3 regions of the Streptomyces sp. NPDC006879 genome follow, and region 2 is predicted to be linked to each of the others. Evidence: riboswitches for the same ligand, from Rfam matches in the RefSeq annotation. Region 2 holds a riboswitch; each other region holds the start of a gene.
What was found. Region 2 has a riboswitch for cobalamin ahead of ACFYMC_RS00980 (prenyltransferase/squalene oxidase repeat-containing protein). Riboswitches for the same ligand answer to the same signal wherever they lie in the genome.
Positions count from the first base shown of each region.

Region 1: linked by a shared signal. The riboswitch ahead of ACFYMC_RS27195 (ABC transporter substrate-binding protein) and the one ahead of ACFYMC_RS00980 (prenyltransferase/squalene oxidase repeat-containing protein) in region 2 are both predicted to bind cobalamin.
Region 3: linked by a shared signal. The riboswitch ahead of ACFYMC_RS19105 (energy-coupling factor ABC transporter permease) and the one ahead of ACFYMC_RS00980 (prenyltransferase/squalene oxidase repeat-containing protein) in region 2 are both predicted to bind cobalamin.

Region 1 covers NZ_JBIAGC010000057.1:7,513-12,979, reverse strand. The annotation lists gene ACFYMC_RS27205 (NADP-dependent isocitrate dehydrogenase) at 1-1,018, shown strand, start outside; gene ACFYMC_RS27200 (cytochrome P450) at 1,166-2,569, opposite strand; adenosylcobalamin (AdoCbl) riboswitch at 2,731-2,887, shown strand; gene ACFYMC_RS27195 (ABC transporter substrate-binding protein) at 2,896-3,879, shown strand; gene ACFYMC_RS27190 (FecCD family ABC transporter permease) at 3,903-4,904, shown strand; gene ACFYMC_RS27185 (ABC transporter ATP-binding protein) at 4,901-5,467, shown strand, end outside.
Region 2 covers NZ_JBIAGC010000001.1:209,569-215,035, forward strand. The annotation lists gene ACFYMC_RS00965 (ABC transporter ATP-binding protein) at 1-481, opposite strand, end outside; gene ACFYMC_RS00970 (energy-coupling factor transporter transmembrane protein EcfT) at 478-1,740, opposite strand; gene ACFYMC_RS00975 (SCO2322 family protein) at 1,737-2,378, opposite strand; gene ACFYMC_RS00980 (prenyltransferase/squalene oxidase repeat-containing protein) at 2,459-3,754, opposite strand; cobalamin riboswitch at 3,863-3,994, opposite strand; gene ACFYMC_RS00985 (MBL fold metallo-hydrolase) at 4,037-5,074, opposite strand; gene ACFYMC_RS00990 (aldehyde dehydrogenase) at 5,264-5,467, shown strand, end outside.
Region 3 covers NZ_JBIAGC010000025.1:2,104-7,570, forward strand. The annotation lists gene cbiQ (cobalt ECF transporter T component CbiQ) at 1-707, opposite strand, end outside; gene ACFYMC_RS19100 (energy-coupling factor ABC transporter substrate-binding protein) at 714-1,061, opposite strand; gene ACFYMC_RS19105 (energy-coupling factor ABC transporter permease) at 1,058-1,759, opposite strand; cobalamin riboswitch at 1,789-1,986, opposite strand; gene ACFYMC_RS19110 (hypothetical protein) at 2,294-2,800, opposite strand; gene ACFYMC_RS19115 (DMT family transporter) at 2,894-3,208, opposite strand; guanidine-III (ykkC-III) riboswitch at 3,223-3,283, opposite strand; gene ACFYMC_RS19120 (hypothetical protein) at 3,423-5,039, opposite strand; gene ACFYMC_RS19125 (hypothetical protein) at 5,155-5,376, shown strand; gene ACFYMC_RS19130 (L-serine ammonia-lyase) at 5,463-5,467, opposite strand, start outside.

The sequences.
Region 1 (5,467 bases), on a different contig from region 2:
CATGGGTTCGGTTCCGAACGTGGGCCTGATGGCCCAGAAGGCCGAAGAGTACGGCAGTCACGACAAGACCTTCGAGATCGCCGCCGCCGGTACCGTCCGCGTGGTCGACACCACCGGCGCGGTCGTCCTGGCGCAGGACGTCGCCGCCGGCGACATCTTCCGGATGTGCCAGACCAAGGACCTGCCGATCCAGGACTGGGTCAAGCTCGCCGTCACCCGTGCGCGGGCCACCGGTACCCCGGCCGTCTTCTGGCTGGACGAGAACCGCGCCCACGACGCCAACCTCATCGCCAAGGTCAAGCAGTACCTCCCCGAGCACGACACCGAGGGCCTGCAGATCGAGATCATGTCGCCGGTCAAGGCGATCGCCTTCTCCCTGGAGCGCATCCGTCGGGGCGAGGACACCATCTCGGTCACCGGCAACGTGCTGCGCGACTACCTCACCGACCTGTTCCCGATCCTGGAGCTGGGCACCAGCGCCAAGATGCTCTCGGTGGTCCCGCTGATGAACGGTGGCGGCCTGTTCGAGACCGGTGCCGGTGGCTCCGCCCCCAAGCACGTCCAGCAGCTGGTCAAGGAGAACTACCTGCGCTGGGACAGCCTGGGCGAATTCCTGGCGCTTGCGGTCAGCTTCGAGCACCTCGCCACCACCACCGGTAACGCCCGCGCCCAGGTGCTCGCCGACACCCTGGACCGGGCCACCGGCACCTTCCTCAACGAGGACAAGTCGCCGAGCCGCCGCCTCGGCGGGATCGACAACCGGGGCAGCCACTTCTACCTGGCGCTGTACTGGGCCCAGGAGCTGGCCTCGCAGACCGCGGACGCCCAGTTGGCGGAGGCCTTCGCGGCCCTGGCCAAGACCTTGGGCGAGCAGGAGGAGACCATCGTCGGCGAGCTGATCGCCGTGCAGGGCTCCCCGGCGGACATCGGTGGCTACTACCAGCCGTCGGTGGCGAAGGCCGCGGCCGTCATGCGGCCCTCGCAGACCTTCAACCAGGCGCTGGGAACCCTCGCCTGACCCGCTGCGGGGCGGCTCGGTCCGTCCCGCGCGGACAAGCTCGAACCGGTGCCCCGGTCGGCGATCGCCGACCGGGGCACCGGCGTTCCCTCACAGGTGCTGAGAGCGGTGCGGTGGCTTTCTCTCGATCGTCCCCGTCAGGACGGTTCACGCCCCGTTCCCGTCGAGCTTTCGCAGCCGGGCGCGAGCCGGCCCCTTCGCGCGCAAGGTGATGCCGGTCTCCACCGGTACCTCCCGGTCCACCGCTTCGAGTTCGAAGGACTGCAGGATCATCGCCAGCGCGAGCGTCGACTCCAGCATGGAGAAGTGCTGGCCGATGCAGGCGCGTGGTCCTCCGCCGAAGGGCAACCAGGCGTAGCGCGGCCTGTCCTGCTCGGCCTGTGATGTGAACCGGTCCGGTCGGAACCGTTCGGGCTCCGGCCAGTAGGCGGGATTGCGGTGGATCACCCAGGGCGCCACCATCACGTCGGATTCCGCCGGCACGGTCATCCCGCCGATCTCCCGTGCCTCGACCGAACGGCGGCCGATGATCGGAGCGGCCGGATACAGGCGCATGGACTCCTTGAGGACCTGAGTCAGGTAGGGGAGTCGGTCCAGATCGGCCGCGGTGGGCACCCGGCCGGCCAGGACGCTCTCCACCTCCTGCCTGGCCAACTCCTGCTCCTTGGGGTGGCCGGCCAGCAGGTGCAGGGCGAATGCCATGGAGGTGGCGGTGGTCTCGTGCCCCGCCAACAGGAAGACCAGGACCTGTTCCCGGAGCTCGGCCGGGCCGAACGCCTCCTCCTGCTCGCTCTGCGCTTGGGTGAGCAGCGTCAGTAGATCGCAGGTCTGCTCCCGGGTGGACTTGGGCGCGGACTCCTGCGTACGCCCGTTGACAACCCGCCCCGCGATGATCGCGTCGCAGACGGCGTACAGCTCCTCGGTGGCCGCGGCTGCCCTGCGGTTCGCCGGGGTCGGCCAAGCCCGTGGCGGGTTCGCCGGCGAGAAGCCGCGCCGCAGCACGTACTCCCCGAGGATCGGGAAGCAGCGTTCCACCACGGCCACGGCACGCCCCACATCAGTGCCGAACAGGATGCGGGCCACCGTCCGCAGGGCCAGGTCCGCCATGTCCGGTACGAGGTCGACGGTGGCATCGGGGGAGTCGGACCAGCGACCTATCAGGGCCGCTGCCTCGATCGTCATGGCCCGGGCGTACCCGTCGACGCGCCGCCGAGTGAACAGGGGTTGCACCAGCCTGCGTTGACGAAGATAGTCGGCGTCCTGGCTGGTCAGAAGGCCATTGCCGAAGGACTCACGGACCTCCTGGTAGAAGAGGTTGTCCTTGCGGAAGTTGGCCGAGTCGGTGGCCAGGACCTGCTGTGCGCCCGTCGCGGAGAACACCGCGTACACCTCGTTGCGCAGCCCGGGGGGTCCTGCCACGAAACGGCACAGGTCCCCGAACTCGCGCTGTGCGGCCAAGAACGCGCCCAGCGAATCCCTTCTGAGCTCCCGGACCGAGCCGAGCAGTGGTAACCCCGTCGGTCCGGGGACCGACACCTCCCGTGCGCCCACGCCGCCCCCTAGGCGATCGCCGAACCCATGGTCGCCCGCGACAGCGGTCACGCAGCCGGGGCCACCCGAGACGCCCATTGTGCCGGACATCCCCGAACCCGGCGAGGGTGGGAACTCGACCCACCGCGGTGATCGGCGGCCATGACGGTCTGGCACACTGGCACTGATCACCAAGGCGGCGCAGGCCAGGAAGCCGGTGCGATTCCGGTACGGTCCCGCCACTGTGACCGGGCACGCCCTCGAAGGCGCGCCCGGAAGTCAGACACTGACGCGCCGCCTCTTCACTTCCATCGGGGACGAGGATCCCCGGAGAGGCAAACAGGGCCATGACCCGAACTCGCGCTTGCCTGCGCGCACTTCTCACGACCGCTCTGCTGGTTCCGCTCGCTGCCTGCGGCAGTCAGCCGGACCCGGTGCGCCAGCTCCAAGGCTCCCCCGCCGGCTTCCCGTTCACCGTGACCAACTGCGGGGTTCAGACGACTTTCGACGCGCCGCCGAAGCGTGCCGTGACCATGAACCAACACACCACCGAGATCCTGCTCGCCCTCGGGCTGGGGGACCGCATCGTCGGCACCGCCTACCTCGACGACGCCATCCTCGCGCGCTACCGCTCCGACTACCAGGGCATCAAGGTGCTCGCCAAGGAGTACCCCTCCAAGGAGGTCCTGCTCGCCGCCGCCCCGGACTTCGTGTACGGCGGCTACACCAGCGCCTTCGACGAGGGCGCGGGCCGAGACCGGGCAGGCCTGGAGAAGAGCGGCGTCGCCACCCGGCTCAGCGTGGAGTACTGCACCGAAGGCAAGGTCGGCCTCGACCAGTTGCGCACCGAGATCACCGAGGTCGCAAGGGTCTTCGGTGTTCCCGAGCGCGGAGCGCGGCTGCTCGCCGAGGGGCAGCGGCGCATCGAGGCCGTCAAGGCGAAGGTTTCCGCTGCGGAGCACCCCTCGGTCTTCGTCTACGATTCGGGCGACAACACGGCCTTCACCTCCGGTGGTCACGGCATCGGCAACGAGATCATCTCCCTCGCCGGCGGCGACAACGTCTTCTCCGACCTCAAGGACACCTTCGGGGACGTCTCGTGGGAACAGGTCGTGCAGCGTCGGCCCGAGGTGGTCGTCATCTACGACTACGGTGGTACGACCGTTGAGGCCAAGAAGAAGCGTTTGTTGCAGGACCCAGCACTCAGAGAGGTCCCGGCCGTCCGGGACCGGCGCTTCGCCGTGCTGCCGCTTTCCTCGGCGGTGCTCGGCGTACGAGTGGCGGACGCCGTAGAGGAACTCGCCCGCCAGCTCCATCCCGCCGCCCGGTGAGCGTCCGCCGTCTGCGGTTCCCGATGGCCCTGGGACTGCTGCTCGGCGCACTCACGGCCCTCGCCGTGGCCGCCCTGGTGTTGGGCCCGGTGCGGATACCCGTCCGGGAGGTCGTCACCATCCTCGTCGGCGGCGAGCGCACCGGGCCCTTCGCCGCCATCGTGTGGGAGGTCCGCCTGCCGCGGGTCTTGCTCGGCGCGGTGGTAGGGGCGGGGCTGGCCGTCACCGGCACCGTCTTGCAGGCCCTGGTGCGCAATCCGCTGGCCGACCCCTTCCTCCTCGGCGCTTCCTCGGGGGCTTCGACGGGCGCGGTGCTGGTCGTCGTCCTCGGTGTGGGAGCGGGCGCAGCCACCACCTTCGCGTTGCCGGTCGCCGCGTTCGCCGGGTCGACGCTCGCCCTGGTCGTGGTGTACGCGATGGCCCGACGCGGGGGCACCATGACCACCGGCAGGCTGATCCTGGCGGGCGTCGCCGTCCAGTACATCCTGACGGCCCTGACCAGTTTGGTCCTGGTGCTGTCGGCGTCCGCGCAACACGTCCGGGCGGTCCTGTTCTGGACCCTCGGCGGGTTGGGTGCGGCTCGCGGGGACAGCTTGGCCCTGCCCGCCGCGGCACTGATCCTCGGCACCGCGCTGCTCCTCGCCCTGGCCCGGCCGCTGGACCTCCTCCTCGCGGGGGAGGAAGGGGCCCGCACGTTGGGCTTGGACACCAGTCGCTTCCGTGCGGTCGTCTTTGTCCTCGCCTCACTGGTGATCGGCGTGTTGGTGGCGTTCAGCGGTGCGATCGGTTTCGTCGGGCTGATGGTGCCGCACGCCGCCCGGATGCTGGTGGGTGCCTCGCACCGGCGGCTGTTGCCGGTGGCCGCGCTCGGCGGGGCGGTATTCCTGCTGCTGGCCGACCTGGTGGCGCGCACGGTGGCGGCGCCCGAGGAGATTCCGGTGGGTGTGGTCACGGCACTCATCGGCGGCCCCTTCTTTCTGTGGCAGCTGCGCCGCACCAGCCGAACCGAGGGGATCAGCGGATGACCGCCCGACCACCCGCAGAACTGCGCGTCGAGGCAGTGGTGTTCGAGATCGACGGGCGTACCCTCCTCGATGCGGTGGACCTGAGCGCGGCAGCCGGGCTGACCGTGGGGCTGGTAGGCCCCAACGGCAGTGGCAAGACCACCCTGCTGCGCTGTGTGTACGGTGCGCTGCGCCCCGATGCCGGACGGATTCTGCTGGACGGTCTCGATGTGGGCTCGGTGCGAGTGCGTGACCGGGCCCGCCGCATCGCGGTCGTCCCGCAGGACGCCACCGGAACCTTCGGTTTGACGGTCCGTGAGGTGGTTTCGATGGGGCGCAGTCCGCACAAGCGGTTCTGGGAGGCGGACGGTCCCGACGACGTCCGTCGGGTCGACGCGGCGCTGGCGCGGGTGGGCGTGAACCCACTGGCGGAGCGCGCCTTCGACGGGCTCTCTGGAGGGGAGCGCCAACGGGTCCTGATAGCAAGAGCGTTGGTGCAGGAGCCCGGACTGCTCGCACTGGACGAGCCCACCAACCACCTGGACATCCGCTACCAGTTGGAGATCCTGTCACTGGTTCGGGGG
Region 2 (5,467 bases):
GGGGGTGGGCGGTCAGTACCGAGCCGATCGCGACCCGTTGCTGCTGTCCGCCGGAGAGGGAAGCGATGGGTCGGTCACGCAGCTCGGCGAGCCCCAACAGGTCCAAGGTCTCCTCGACCCGGCGCCGCATCGTCTCGGGTGGGATCCCCAGTGACTCCATCCCGTACGCCAGCTCGTCCTCGACGGTGTCGGTGACGAAGTGCGCAAGCGGGTCCTGCCCGACGGTGCCCACCACATCGGCCAGTTCGCGCGGTTTGTGAGTACGGGTGTCCCGGCCGGCCACCGTGACGCGACCACGCAGGGTGCCGCCCGTGAAATGCGGTACGAGTCCGCAGACGGTGCCCAGCAGGGTGGACTTGCCCACGCCCGAAGGCCCGATGAGCAACACCAGCTCGCCCTCGGGAACCTGGAGATCGCCCACCTTAAGCGCGGGGTGCGCGGCCCCTTCGTAGGTGACCGACATCTGCTCGAAGCGGATCACGTCCTCGTCTCCTTCGTGTCCTGCTGCGTCGGGGTACCCGGGTGCCGTGCCCCGGGCGCGGTGCTGGCCGGCGAGGGAGCCACGAAGGCCGGCAGCAGCCCGACCAGCACGGCGGCGGCGGGCCACAGCGGAAGCACCGGCCAGACCAGCGGTAGCACCCCTGGGTTCATCGCTTCCGGGTCCACTGTCGCCGACAGGGCCAGCCCGGCCGCCACGGTCGCTCCGGAGGCGGCCACCAGCCAGGAGCGCACCCCCCACCGGTCGGGCCGGTAGCGGGTGCGGATGCTGCGCCGCCCGCCCAGGCGCAGGCCGGCCAGCGCGGCGATCAGACCCGCGAGCAGGAGCGGGACTCCGAACCGGGCGCCTTGCTCCGCGAGCAGTCCGTAGGTTCCCGCGCAGATCCCGAGCAGCCCGCCCAGGGTCAGTGCGCCGGTGGTCCGTCGGACCGCGGTGGGCACCTGGGCGGTGCGTCCGTAGCCGCGCGCGTCCATGGACGCGGCCACTGCCACGGACCGCTCCAGGGCGCCTTCCAGTACGGGCAGTCCGATCTGGAGGATCGCCTTGATCCCGCCGGTGGGTCGGCCGCGCAGCCGCCGCACCCGGCGTAGCCGTGCCACATCGGCCACCATGTGCGGGGCGAAGGTCATCGCCACCACGACGGCGACCCCTGCCTCGTAGAGGGCGGCGGGCAGGGACTTCAGCAGCCGGGCCGGGTTGGCCAGGGAGTTGGCGGCGCCGATGCAGATGAGCAGGGTGGCCAGTCTTGCGCCCTGGTAGCAGGCGAAGAGTAGTTGCTCGGCGGTGATCGGCCCGCCCAATCTGATGCCCTTGACCCAGTGGGGCAGGGCCAGTTCGGGCAGCGTGAACAGCAGGTGCGTGCCCGGGACCGGGGAACCGAGGGCCACGGTGAACAAGAGCCGCATGACGAGCACGAAGACGCCCAGCCGTAGGAAGAAGCCGTAGCTGCGGGCCCAGGGAGCGTCGGTGCGACGGACGGTCACCACGTAACCGGCGACCGCCACGAGCAGGCCGAGCAGCAGCGGATTGGTGGTCCGGGACGCGGCTGCGGCCAGCCCCAGTGCCCACAGCCACCAGGCGCCGGCGGTGACCGCGTTGGCGCGGGTCGCCACCGGTGCCCGTAGCCGGTTCCACCAGCGGGGCGGATCGGCGTGCTCCCGCGCCGACCCTCTCCGGGATTCCGGGCCGCCCGTGTCCCTGGGCGGGCGGGCGGTGGTGCGGTGCTGGGGAAGCCCGGTCATCGGGTCCGGCGGCGGCGGTTTTGCCAGAGGGCGGCCGTCGCCAAGGCGATCACCGCGGACACCGCGGCCAGCAGCCCCACGGAAGGACCGGACCCACCGCCGGACTCGGCGGTGCCGGGCGCTGTCGCGGTGCTCGGCGCGGGTGCGGGGGCCGTGTTCCGCGGCTCTGCTTGAGCCACCTGGTCTCCGCAGCCCCGCCGCGGGTACCCGGCGATGGCGCAGAGCAGCGCCGCGCTGTTGTAGCGCAGCGGGGTGGCGACCACCGCCAACGCCTCGGCGGTGGTCGCCGCCGGGGCGAGGGAGGCGCAGTAGCCGCGCGGTTCGGATTGGGGTGGGCTCTCCCCCTGCGGTGCGTCTCGGGGCAGACCGAAGTCGACGAGGAGCGCCACTCGCTTCTTGCCTTCCCGAGCCGGCGTGTCCTTGCACAGGGTGGCGAACTCCGCGGTGCCGCGCGGGAGCGGGGAGCCGACCGCCGAATCCTCGCTCACCGAGAAGCGGAAGCCCTGGACCGAGCCGTCGGCGGGGCGGGTGGTGGACGGTCCCTGGGTGGCGTACACCCATCGGCCGCCGTCCCGCTCCCAGAACGACCAGTACCGGTAGCCGGTGGCCTGGGCCGGGCCCGCAGCCAGCAGCGTCATACAACTGCCGAGGGCGAGGACGAAGGCCAGCGCCGTCGCGTACGGGCGGCCCGACGCGGGGCGCGGGGGGCGGCGGACGGTCACGACGTGCCGTTCTTCTTGCGGCCGCTGATCAGGATGCCGATTCCGATGCCGGCGACGGCGCCCACACCGATGATCCACCAGATGTTGGAGCCCGAGTTCTTCTCCTCGGACTTCTCGGCGGCGTCGTCCTTGGTGTCCGCGTTCGCCGAGGACTGCTCCTTGGACGCGGCAGCGGCCGGGGCCGGACCCTGGGCGTTCAGCTGGGCGACCAGGTCGGTGCCGCCGAAGGCCTTGGGGTCGGCGCCGCCGGCGTGGGCGGCGAGGACGAGCTGGGCATAGCCGGCCGGCCCGGCGGTCTTGGCCCAGGCGGCTCCGTTCTGCTCCAGCCAGGCCAGCGGCTTGGCGGCGGCGTCCCGGTGGCCCGCCGCGGCCAGGGCGATGACGGTGTCCGCGGTGTTGCCGACGTCGGGCTGGTCGGTGGCGCCCGGCATGGCGGACATCAGGTGGTCACCGGTCTTGGCCGTGGTGCGGGCGAGATAGGCGCTGGCGGCGGCGGCGGCCTGGGCGGGCTCGACCTTCTGCGCCGCCTCTGCGCCCGTGCGGCAGGTGGGCGTGGCCTCGGTGAGAGGGGTGTTGGACTTCGGGGCTTCCACGAGCAGGCTCATGCCGAGCATGCCGAGGACGGCCGCGGCGGTGGCGTCGGCGTTCGCCGACAGCTTGCCGGCCTGGTCCGGTTGGTAGGCGAAGGCTCCGAGGTCGGCCGCAGTGGCGATGTCCTTCTCGGCGCAGCTGACCTGGAGGGAGGCCAGGGCGTTCGTGGCCCGAGCGCCCTTCTTGGACGCCACCTGGTCCACCTTCTCGCCGGCCGCGGCGAGCGCGCCCACCACGATGCCGGTGGAGTTGGCGTCGCTCGCCCCGCCGGGGTTGTAGCTCCAGCCGCCGTCCTCGTTCTGTACGGACTTCAGCCAGTCCACGCTCTTGGCGACCACCGCGTCGTGGCCACCGAGCGAGGCGAGCGCCTGTACGGCCGCGGCGGTGGCGTTGCTGTCCGCCATGGTCTTGGCGTCACAGTCCTGGGCCGGGTCGGGGCGGAAGGAGGCGAAGGAGCCGTCGGCGCACTGCTGGCCGGTCAGCCAGTTCACGGCGGCTGCGGCGGGCTGCACGCCGGCGGCGTCCTGGGCGAGGAAGGCCAGCGACTGGCGCCAGACTCCGTCGTAGGTCGGGTCCGTCGTGCCGTACAGGCCGGAGGGTATGGCGGGCGCGGGGGAGGGGGCCGCGAGGGCTGCGGGGGCCAGTGCCACCGCCAATACGCCGGTGGCGGCGAGCACGGTGGCGCTGCGTCGTACGTTCACGGGGGTGGGGCCTCTCCTGCTGGGGAGCCGGGAGGCAGGCGCGGGCGGCACCGGGCTCCGGCCCCGCATTCCTCGACGGTTGCCGTCCACCGCGTTGCGGTGGCGCGAGCCGTGTACATCCGCACGGGGCGATCCGGCTCACCGCCTGGGCGGTTCACGGCTGCGGGTCAGCGCCGGATTCGCACCGGCTTCTCCCCGAACGGAAGTGTCAACGACCCGCCCACTGTACCGGCAGGTACCTTGCCGGTCCGGAGCGCGGCCTGGCCGCTGTCGCCGGCGCCCTCAAACCGCCAGATAGGTGACCGGATCGCTGCCGGGTACCGCTTCGACCCGGCCGAGTTTCACCAGCCGCCGTAGATGGGCCTCGGCCTCGGAGACGGCGATGTTGCGGGAGCCGAAGGGGATCTCTTCCCAGGGGCGGTTCCATTCCATCCGCTCGGCCAGTGCCCAGGGGGTCAGTGGTTGGCCCAGGAGGGCGCGGAGCCCGGCCAGTCGTTCCTCGTGGTGGTCCAGGAGTTCGCGCACCCGGCCGGGTGCGTCGGAGAAGGGGTGCTGGTGGGCGGGTAGCACTTCGGCCGGAGTGAGGCGCCCGATGCGTTCCAGGGAATCGAGGTAGTCCCCGAGCGGGTCGGTGGCCTGAGCGTCCTGCGGACCCTCGTAGAGGCCGATGTGCGGCGAGATGCCCGGGAGGAGGTGGTCGCCGGAGAACAGGCGACCCAGGCCCGGCTTGTTCGCCGGATGTTGCTCTTCCAGGTGGAGGCAGACGTGCCCGGGGGTGTGGCCGGGCGTCCAGAGGGCCCGAAGGTGTCGGCCGGCTAGCGGGAGGAGCTCGCCGGGGAGGATCTCCCGGTCGGGTAGGGCCGCGTGCAGGCCGGGCAGGGAACGCATCCGCCCGGAGTCCCGGGCGCTTCGTAGGGGGGCCAGGTGGTCTTCGGGGGCGCCGGCGGCAGCGAGTTTGGTGGTGAGGTAGCGGAGCCATTCGGCGGGGTCGGTGTCGCGCAGGCGGCGGACGACTTCGGCGTCGGCGCGATGCATGGCGATCCAGGCACCCGAGGCTTCCCGAACCTGGCCGGACAGGCCGTGGTGGTCGGGGTGGTGGTGGGTGATGACCACGCCGTGGATTTCGGCGATCTCGACACCGAGCTCGGCCAGGCCTTCGACGAGGGTGTCCCAGGAGTGGGGGTCGTCCCATCCGGTGTCGATGAGGACCGGGCCGCGGTCGGTGTCCAGGACGTGGACGAGGGTGTGGCCCAGGGGGTTGTCCGGGATGGGGACCTTGATGCTGTGCACGCCCCCGCCGTGGTCGGTCACCTGTGTCATGTGGCCCCCTGGTGTGGTGACGGTGCGGAGCGCCCACTATAACGAGAACTCGTTACAGTAGTAGCCCGAGTGAACTTTCTTGGCCTTCTGTCGACTGCTCGGACCGTGGACTCCTTGAAGTGGAACTGGTATCAGTTCTGAATCTGAAGAAGCGTCAGGGGTAGGCCGTCGGGAAGGGCAGGCACCACCATGACCGAGCTCGTGGAGCACCAGAGGCTTTTCATCGGCGGAGAGTTCGTCGATCCGCTCGGCACCGAGACCATCGAGGTGATCTCCCCCCATACCGAACGAGTCCTCGGACGGGTGCCGCACGCCTCCCGAGAGGACGTCGACCGGGCCGTCGCCGCCGCCCGCCGGGCCTTCGACGAGGGCCCTTGGCCGCAACTGCCCCTC
Region 3 (5,467 bases), on a different contig from region 2:
GAGGTCAACAGCACTCCGGTCGCCGCCAGGAACGGCCAGGACAACACCGTGGACGGCACCAGCACCCGCATCGTGCCGTCGTAGCCCCGCCCGGCCAGCCCGGCCTCCAAACGCGAAGCCCGGTCGAAGGCCCGGACGAAGGCGGTCGCTGCCAGTCCGGCGAGCGAACGCCAGGCCGCCGCCCGGCTGGTGTGCCCCAACCGAGCGGCCTGCGCCTGCCGGATCTGGGCGACCGAGTCCAACAACAGGAAGCCGATGCGGTACATGACGAGCGCCACCGCCACCACCGGGGCCGGCACCCCGGCCCGGATCAGCCGCGGCAGCACGTCGGACACGGGTGTGGTGAAGGCGAACAACAGCACCCCCAAGGAGGCGGCCGAGGTGCGCAGTAGCAGCTCCGCGGCCAACCGAGGGCCCCCAGGTGCCAGTGCCAGGAATCCTTCCTGGCCTCCCAGCTGCACCAGCAGCGGCAGTGCCCCGGTGAAACAGAATCCGAGTGGGATCCGGTACGCGCGCCACAGTTGACGCCACGTCACCCCGGCTGGCCCCAACAGGATCGCCACGGTGGCCGCGCCCACCAGCACCGAGCCCGGCCAGGGTGGCAACGCGACCGCCGACCCGGTGAGCCCGAGACCGAGGACCGCCTTCTCCAGTGGATGGCGGCGGCGCCAGCGGTTGCCGTGCGCCGCCACATCGATCGGCAGCACCGGCCGCTACCGTGCGGAGCTCACGGTGGGCCCGGTCTCGCCCGCCCGCGCCGCCGCGGCCTCACCCTGGCGGCGGCCACGCCGCACCCCGAAGTAGTAGGCCAGTACGCCCGCGCCGAGTGCCGCCTGGAGGGCGAACAGGGCGGACTCGATCTCACCCGAGGGCGGCTCGTACAGGGGGGAGAACCAGGGTTCGTAGTCGGGCTTCAGCTCGGTGATGGCCACCTCCGCCTGCGCGTCCGCGCCGGTGAACGGCTCCTCCTTGCCGTCGCCGAGCCCCAGCGCGAGGGGCAGTACGGCCAAGGCCGCCACCAGGAGCAGCAGCACAGTGTTGATCTTCGCGTTCCGGCTCATCGGACCGGGGCCTCCTGCTTCTGCGCCTTCGGGGTGATTCGGGCCAGGACGCCCAGCCGGATCAGGTCGCTCTTGCTGGACTGGCTGAGCAGCCGCATCACCAGTACCGTCAACAGGCCCTCGCTGACGGCCAGTGGGATCTGGGTGACGGCGAAGATTCCGGCGAACTTGGCGAGCGCCCCGGGGATGCCGCTGCCCGGGTCCGGGAAGGCCAGTGCCAGCTGCACGCTGGTGACGCAGTAGGTGACCAGGTCGGCGAAGAAGGCGCCGAAGAACACCGACACCATCAGCGGGGCCTCGAAGCGCCGCAACAGCTTGTAGACGGCGTACCCGGCCCACGGGCCGGCGATGGCCATCGAGAAGACGTTCGCGCCCAGCGTGGTGAGTCCGCCGTGGGCCAACAACAGGGCCTGGAACAGCAGGGTGATCGTGCCCAGCACCGCCATGATCGGCGGCCGGAAGAGGATGGCTCCGAGCCCGGTACCGGTGGGGTGCGAGCAACTGCCCGTCACCGAGGGGATCTTCAGTGCGGAGAGAACGAACGTGAAGGCCCCCGAAGCGCCGAGCAGCAGGGTGCTCTCGGGGTTCGCCTTGACCTCGCGGGTCAGGGAGCGTACGCCGTGGACGACGAAGGGAGCGGACGCGGCGCCCCAGGCGACCGCGTGCAAGGGGGGTAGAAACCCCTCGGCAATATGCATGAGTGGGGGAGACCTCTCCAGCACCTCGTGGATGGACAACGCGCCCCGGCCGGTCTCCTGGCTCACGGGTACTCATGCCCGGACCCCGCCTTCCCGGGCCGGCGTGGGACTCCCCGCGTCAGCCCAGTGGCTTCCCGAAGGAGTGGAGCCGGACTTCCCGATCACAGTGGCGAGGGCCGCGCCGGTTTCACACCGTCTTCCCGTACACCAAGGCCCTGCGACCCTAATGGCCTACCCCAGCGAGCCACAACCCGGCCCGAATTCGGGCAGCGGAGCGCGGCCGGGACCACGGCCCGCGCGATCCACGGCCCGTGGTCCCCTCGGCAGGCACGTCGGCCCTCGGGGTTCACGCCTCCCGGTGACCTCGGGCGACCGGCCCGGTTCTGTTCGAACGATCGCCGTGTGCTCCTCGCGGGGTCCCCGGCCTCTGGCCCGAGCGGGCCCGCTCGCCGGAGGCGAGCGGATGCCCGGCACACGCAAACGGCGGGCCGGGACGGGCGCGTGCGCCGTCCCGGCCCGCCGGCCGCAGGTGCTTCAGCAGACGTTGGCGTGCTTGAAGTCGAGCACCACGCGCTCGGGCCCATGCAGCTTGAACGTCTTGTAGGTGGGCTTGGTGTTGAAGGCGGCTCCGAAGGTCACGTACGCCTCGTAGTCGCCGGTCAGAGCGATGCCCTTGAGCTTGGGAAGGTAGATCTTCTGCAGCTTGGGGCCCCGGTAAACGGACTTGCCCGCCTCATTGTGCGCCTGGGCGGGGTTGAGACGGATCTCCAGGAAGTAGCGGCCCGCGAGCGGGACCTTCCGGCCGGACCCGTCGTATCGCAGTTCGCTGACCCGCCGCACCGACACCGTGGGGACATAGCCCCTGATGTCGATGACCAGGCGGTCGTACGTGCAGTGCCCGCCCCAACGGGCGTTGACGACGCGTGGGGTCTGGGTCGCGGGCGCAGCCGAAGCGGCGGCCGGGACGGCGATTCCCACGCCCAGGGTGAGTGCGGTGCCGGTGGCGACGGCCACCAGGCGCTGACGTTGACGCAGAGGCATGGCGTTCCCCGATTCTCCCTGATACGGGGACAGTATTGTCATACGCGGAGACACCCGGAGGAACCCAACGGTTCCCGTCGCGGGGACGGGATTTCAGTGCAGGGCCTTCAGCCCGATCACACAGCCCACGATCCCGGCCAGCAGTGCCAGTTTCACCGCCGAGACGCTCTCGCCGCCGAACAGCATCCCGTAAGCCACGGTCAGCGTCGCACCGATGCCGACCCACACCGCGTAACCGGTACCGATCGGCAGGGTGCGCAGGGCGTAGGCGAGCCCGGCCATGCTCAGCACGAGGCCCACGCCGAAGACCGCGGTGGGCACCGGCCGGCTGAATCCGGCGCTCCTGCCCAGTGCGGTGGCCCAAACGGCTTCGAGGACCCCGGAGACGATCAGAACGATCCACGCCACGACGAACAGCTCCCTCGACGCCGTCGTCGTGTCCGGGTACGGCGCCCCTCGTCCGGGAGCTGGTCTGAGCTCTGCCCCCACCCTCGCACGGGCTGTCCGGTCCGGGCCAGGGACCAAGGACCCTGTTCCGCAGCCCAGGTCCCGGATCGTGCCCCAACACGCGGACGCCAGCCGCGCCCTGCCCGTGGCTGCTCCCCGCGTGCGCCCCAACGGCTCAGACGTCACCGACGAGGGGCTCCTGGTAGGTCCGCAACAGCTCCCGCAGCTCCGCTGCGCTGCTCAGCTCGCCCGAGGGGTACGCGGTCGGGGCGTTGGCCAGCAGGGCGGGCAGTGCCCCTTCGGCCGCTGCCCGCTCGATGAGTTCGTCGGCGACGACCTCGCCCTGCCGCACGTCGTAGAGCGAGTAGAGCAGCCGGAGCATCGACAGCGGGGCGGCGGCCGTGAGGATCCGACCCGCCAGGTCGGCGCGCTGGTGCGGCAGCAGCACGACGAACTCTTCGCGGAACGCACCAGCCCCGCCCACCGCTCGCTCGGCGATGTGGACGAGCGCGGCGAGGACCGCGGCGGCCAGGCAATCGCGCCCCTGCTCGGCCAGGCGACGGGCGATCCCGAACAGCCGACGCGGCTGGAACCCGTGGCGGGCGGTCTCCCGGACGGCCCGTTCGGTCGCCGGCGCGTCGTCGACGAGGCCCAGCAGGGCGACCAGGTCCACCGCCCGCGCCGACCACACAGCCCGGGCGAGCAGTGCATCACCCATGGCGCAGTCCTCTGCCGTGACCCACCGCGCGTACAGGTGGGCCAGGTCCTGGGGCGTCCTGGCCCTGACGGCCTCCGAGAGCAGTTCGCGGTCCAGCTCGACCTCACGCCCGAGCGCGGGCAGTTGCTCGCCCAGCGCTGCCACCGTGTCCACGGAGCGGTACTCGCACACCAGGCCCACCAACCAGTCCGCCCGGTGCCGCGCCTCAACGACGAGCCATCCCAGGATGCGGAACAACTCGTCCGCCGGCCGCTCCCATGCGGCTGCCTCCAGCGCCCTCGTCACCTCGCGCGGCCGTCCGGCCACGAGGTGGCTGGACAGCCGGTCCAGCAGCTCCAAGACAGACAGGGGCCGCTCCGGGGCCGCTTCCTGCTCGCGAGCCGCTCGCAAGGCGGCGAGTTCCTCCTCCAGCCCGAGCACCCGGTCCTCCAGCGTGCGGCAGCGTGCCTGCGCGTCGGTCTTCAGAGCGTTCACGTCGGCGAGGTCGGCCCGTGCCCGGGTGAGCTCCCCTTCAAGGGTCTCGCGGATGTGCCGGTGCTCGGCTGTGGCTGCGAGCAGCTCCAACTCGCGGTGCCGCGAGGCGGCCCGGTCCCTGGCCCAGTCGTGGCCCAACTGCTTCCGCTCGGCGGTCACGGCGGCCAGTTCGGCCTCCAGGCGGTCCATGTGCTCGTGCAGGGCCGCCTGCTCGCGTTCCAGGCGGGCGATGGCGCGACGGGCGTGGGCGACCTCCTGACGCGCCAACTCCACCTCGTACTCGGCCGGGTCCGTGGCCCGAACCGCCGCGAGCCGCTGCTCTCGGACCCGGGTCTTGGCCGCTTCCTTGAGCGGGGCACCGAGCTGCTCCTGCGCCTCCTGGATGAGGCGTTCGACGAAGTCCCGGGAAGCCACCCGTTGGCCGCCGAGATACCGGGAAACGATCGAGTGGTGCAGTTGGACGCGGGCCGCGTAGCCGCGCTGGGAGATCCCGAGCGTGTTGAAGAGCCGTGTCAACGTGTTGCCGAGCGCGGCAACCTCAGGCACTTCCCCGCGTTCCACCGTGGACGAACCGGCTGGTGGGCGCGTTGGATCGGCCATGAGCCCCCTCCCGCGAGCGGTGCACCTCATTGGCAACGGTGCGAGCTGTCGCAACGTATCCGGCATTCCCCAGTCTGGGGTCGTCAATCAGCCGCTAGCGCAGGGAACGTGACATATGATCGACAAATTGCCGTGCCTGTTGGCGAGCGCCCGCTGGTCGGGTCGGGTGCTCGTGGTGACGCTCGCGTTCGTGCCCGTGGTCATCGTGACGCTCGCCTCCGTGCCCGCGCTCTTGGTGCTGCCCTTCTCGCGCCGGCGCAGCGCACAGGCGTCCGGCATCGTGCGTCAACTGGTGGGCTGGACCCGCGGGCTTCTCGTGACGGGCCGCGAGTGGTAGCCGGTACGGAATCGACCCGGCCGATCAGGACGGGGCGGGCCCCGACCGCGCTGGAGATCGGACCGCGCTGGTCGGGGCCAGCTCCGTCAGC